2 regions of the Priestia sp. FSL W8-0524 genome follow, and region 1 is predicted to be linked to the other one. Evidence: riboswitches for the same ligand, from Rfam matches in the RefSeq annotation. Region 1 holds a riboswitch; the other holds the start of a gene.

Region 1 (2,204 bases):
ATTCACAGTGAAATGCCTGTTTATAGAGGCTTGGAACATACACAGCAAATGGAGGAGCTATCATGGCAAACGAAAAGATGCAAGAAGGACTTAATCGTTTTATTAAGGAAGATTTGAATGACCTTTTAGGTAGACTGTTCCCCCTAATGGACCGAGAATGTGCGGAAGAAAAGAGAATGCTTATCGAAACGGCTGTAGAGTACATCTATTCTTCAGGGTATCATCAAGGAGCAAAAGACTTGATCGAAACACATCGAAAAGATGATTACAAATTATTAAGGCAAAAATTAGCGTCAGCACCTCCTGAAAACTAATTTTGTTGAAATTTCTTTTGACAACATAAATGTAAGGTGTTAAGATGACTCTACATTCAAAATATTATAAACAATTAAAACTCTTATTGAGAGAGGCGGAGGGACTGGCCCTGTGAAGCCCGGCAACCATTTAACAATCTTGTTAAAAAGGTGCTACATCCTGCAAAGCGTACAGCTTTGAAAAATAAGAGAGGATTTCATAGATACTATGCCTCTCTATTCATAATAGAGAGGCTTTTTATTTTATGTAAAGGTGTTTTGAATGAACAATTTCATAGAAATGCATCAGGTGCTGTGTAACGAATGTACGCAGCTTAAAAGGGAAGACCGGTGAAAAGCCGGCGCGGTCCCGCCACTGTAATGGGGAGCAACTTATTAACCACTGTTTCATGTTGAAATGGGAAGGGATAGGAAGCGATGAACCTAAGTCAGGAGACCTGCCTGTTGTATGCACTTAAGCTCTACGGGATATAGAGAGGAGTGAGGAATACGTGTTGAGAAAAACAGGCTATCTCAACTTTAGTTAAGTATGCGTATCATCTCTCTTTTCATTTCGAAAAGGGAGATTTTTTAGTTTAGCGATAAAAAAATATACAGGGAGTGGAAAAAATGAGCAGTGTAAAAAGTTCAAATGTAGGTTATCCAAGAATTGGTGAAAAACGAGAATGGAAAAAAGCGCTTGAGCAGTTTTGGGCAGGAAAGCTAGAGAAAGATATCTTTCTTCAGGAAATTGAAGCTCTTCGTCTAGGACATCTGAAAAAACAGCGTGACGCAGGAATTGAATTAATTCCAGTCGGCGATTTTAGCTTATACGATCACGTGTTAGATACAGCCGCTATGTTTGGTTTGGTGCCAAAGCGCTTTGAATATAACGGAGGCCCGGTATCGCTTGAAACGTATTTTGACATCGCGCGAGGAACAAAAGGTGCGGTAGCTTCTACGATGACAAAATGGTTTAACACAAATTATCACTACATCGTACCCGAGCTTGAGGAATGTACGCCGGCACTTGTAGAAAATCGCCCGCTTCAATTTTACAAAGAAGCAAAACAAAAGCTGAATATCAAAGGCAAACCCGTTATTTTAGGTCCAGTAACATTTGTGAAGCTGTCAAAAGGATATAAAAAAAGTGAGTTTAAAAAAGTAGTTGAACAATTTGTTCCTCTTTATGCAACAATCTTAGCGGAGCTGCAGGCAGAAGGCGTGGAGTGGGTACAAATGGATGAGCCGGTTTTAGCTACAACGCTATCAAAAGAAGACCTGGCGCTCTATAAAGAAGTCTATGAAGCTTTGAAAAAAGCGGCACCGAATGTAAAAGTCATTTTGCAGACGTATTTTGACAGCGTAGATTACTATAAAGAAGTAGTTGCTCTTCCTGTTCACGGAATTGGATTGGATTTTGTACATGACCGAGGCGAAAATCTCACGGCACTTAATAAATATGGGTTTCCAACTGATAAAGTGCTGGCAGCAGGAGTGATTGACGGACGAAACATTTGGCGTGAAAACTTGGACGAACAGCTTTTAACAATCAGTGAAATTGAAGAAGCCGTATCAAAAGACCGTTTGATTCTGCAGCCTTCATCAAGTTTATTACATGTTCCTGTCACGGTGAAAAGCGAAAAAACCATTGAGCCAATTCTAAAAAACGCGCTGTCTTTTGCAGATGAAAAGCTAAAGGAAATCACGCTTTTAACAAAAGCGGTGCAGCAAGGAAAAGAAGCAATTGAAAAAGAAATAAGTGTAAGCAAACAGGCGATTCAAGCATTAAATGGATCATCTTTTCGAAATCACCAAGACGTGCAAAAAGAGCTGAAGCAGCTGCACAGCTATAAAGCAGAGCGCCAAGCGCCGTTTGACGTACGTCAACGCGTTCAGCAAGAAGCGTTT
Region 2 (2,204 bases), on a different contig from region 1:
ATTAATTTTATTCCATTGCTCTTCTTCTGTTAATTCGTTTCCTTCTTCTGTACTCGCAAAGCCACATTGAGGACTCAATGACAAGTTTTCTAGAGGAATATATTCACTTGCTTCTTGGATTCTTCGCTTAATGACTTTAGCATCTTCTAATGTAGGGAATTTAGATGTTACCAATCCTAATACAACGGTTTGATTGTTACGTGTAAAACTTTTTAATGGTTCAAAATCTCCTGAACGGTTATCATCATATTCAAGGAAAAGTCCATCTACATGTAAGTTAGCAAAGATAGCATCAGATATAGTATCGTAGCCACCACTTGTGATATACGTAGATCTAAAGTTTCCACGACAAATATGCATCGTAATGAGCATATCTTCAGGCTTTTTAGAAATAGCATCATTTAAGCAACTTACTCGATTATCGATAATGTCTTTTACATCCATACCAAGCTTCTCAACAACCGCATTGATGCGTTCTTCAGAAACGAAATCAATCCAGGACGTATCATCTAGTTGTAGATAACGGCAGCCTGCGTCGTAAAAGGCTTGAATAGCTTTTTGATAAGCAGCCACAGTATCATGATAAAATTGATCTCTGTTTCCCTTATAATATGTATCTTCTTGAATCCGAGTAAATAACATGTTTGGGCTTGGAATTGAGAATTTAGCGACTTGGCTTCCATCACCATGTCGTTCAACAGCTTCTTTTAAAAACGTGAAGTGTTCCACCATATAATGATGATCGAAGTCCACTTTACCTACTACCTTAATTGCGTTATTTTTGGTTTTTGCACCTTTGAATTGGCTGATATATTCTGTTTCAAACTGCTCCACACCTTCTAAGCCTGATAAGAAGTCCAAATGCCACCAAGAACGTCTAAATTCACCGTCCGTGATCGATTTAAGACCCAATTCAATTTGCTTCTGAACAAGCTTTTCAATTTCTTTGTCCTCTACAGATTTTAAATCAGCTTTATTAATTGTACCATTCGCATACGCTTTTCTTGCTTCTTTGAGGGGAGTTGGTCGTAAAAAACTACCTACGTGATCAGCTTTAAATGGAGCCTTCACTAATGTCTTAGTCATGGTTTTGTTTCCTTCTTTCTTTTCAAAATAAAAAACCTCTTCTTACAAATAAGAAGAGGTTAATAATCGTTATGGATTCTCTTCTTATCTTCAAGCAAATTGCTACTGGAATTGGCACAGTACTTTAACAGTCTGTTGCCGAGGCTTCCTAGGGCCAGTCCCTCCACCTCTCGAGATAAGAATATTCAATTTATTTAGCTAAAAAAAGGTTACACTTGTTTTCTTAGGTTGTCAACAAAAATTCGAAAAATCAGAAATAATACACCTCTTACCTCATTACTTCCTCATTACCTACTGTAGTAAGGATTCTTTTTTATTTTTTGAGTGGACAGGCAAGCTTACTGCAGTAGCTACATAGTATCTAAAGAATTATTACTGCGTTACCTAATCAGTAGCTAGTTCAGTATCGTTACCGCGTTAATACAAGCTTTATACGCCTAGTGAAGCCCTTCGTGGAACCTGTAAGGGAGCTGAACCGAAGAGGCGAAGGGGGCGACCGGATGTGTTGAGCTGAAATAACTGAGACATGAAAGGCGGAAAAATAAAAAGAATGAAAGTAGGTACCAACATGAGAAAAACACATGATATTGGTTTTCGAAACTTCCTCCATAAACCATCCTTTAAGCCCTCCACAAAGCCTCGTCCATTCAAGGCATATTCCTTTTTCCCATTTAGTCCACTGGCCATGCTTGACCCCACTATTCTAACCATAGGAGGCATTGTCTTAGGAATTGCTATTATTGAACGAATATTAGAACGATGGGGTGTCATCGATCTCTCTGACCAGTTTGCGAAAGTGATGCGGTTTATCTTACCTGTCACCTTTTATGGAGCCTTATTTTACTTCTTTGCAACATTTATGTTTTGAGGAGGGGTTTAGATGTTTGAGAAACTAAAATTGCGTGGAAAGCTTATTAAAGCGTTTCGTACAGCAGAAATTTATCGGGTCATAAAGCATGGGGATCGTACCTCCTATCAATTTCCTAAAATTCATCAGATCGATCACCATAATAACTATACTCGGTATGCCTTTTCTTTACTTAATGGCATTGATCCTGAACTCTTAACGAAAAAAAGATGGGCATTATGACAAGTATTAGGCAGTAATATTGAAGTGA

The links. Region 1 has a riboswitch for S-adenosylmethionine ahead of metE (5-methyltetrahydropteroyltriglutamate--homocysteine S-methyltransferase). Riboswitches for the same ligand answer to the same signal wherever they lie in the genome.
Region 2: another riboswitch for S-adenosylmethionine. It lies ahead of NST66_RS28025 (5-methyltetrahydropteroyltriglutamate--homocysteine S-methyltransferase); the one in region 1 lies ahead of metE (5-methyltetrahydropteroyltriglutamate--homocysteine S-methyltransferase).

Annotation. Positions count from the first base shown of each region.
Region 1 covers NZ_JBBOUG010000001.1:3,231,813-3,234,016, reverse strand. The annotation lists gene NST66_RS16905 (hypothetical protein) at 63-314, shown strand; SAM riboswitch class I at 395-505, shown strand; cobalamin riboswitch at 585-773, shown strand; gene metE (5-methyltetrahydropteroyltriglutamate--homocysteine S-methyltransferase) at 924-2,204, shown strand, end outside.
Region 2 covers NZ_JBBOUG010000003.1:51,471-53,674, forward strand. The annotation lists gene NST66_RS28025 (5-methyltetrahydropteroyltriglutamate--homocysteine S-methyltransferase) at 1-1,086, opposite strand, end outside; SAM riboswitch class I at 1,168-1,268, opposite strand; gene NST66_RS28030 (hypothetical protein) at 1,655-1,954, shown strand; gene NST66_RS28035 (hypothetical protein) at 1,967-2,176, shown strand; gene NST66_RS28040 (FtsK/SpoIIIE domain-containing protein) at 2,201-2,204, shown strand, end outside.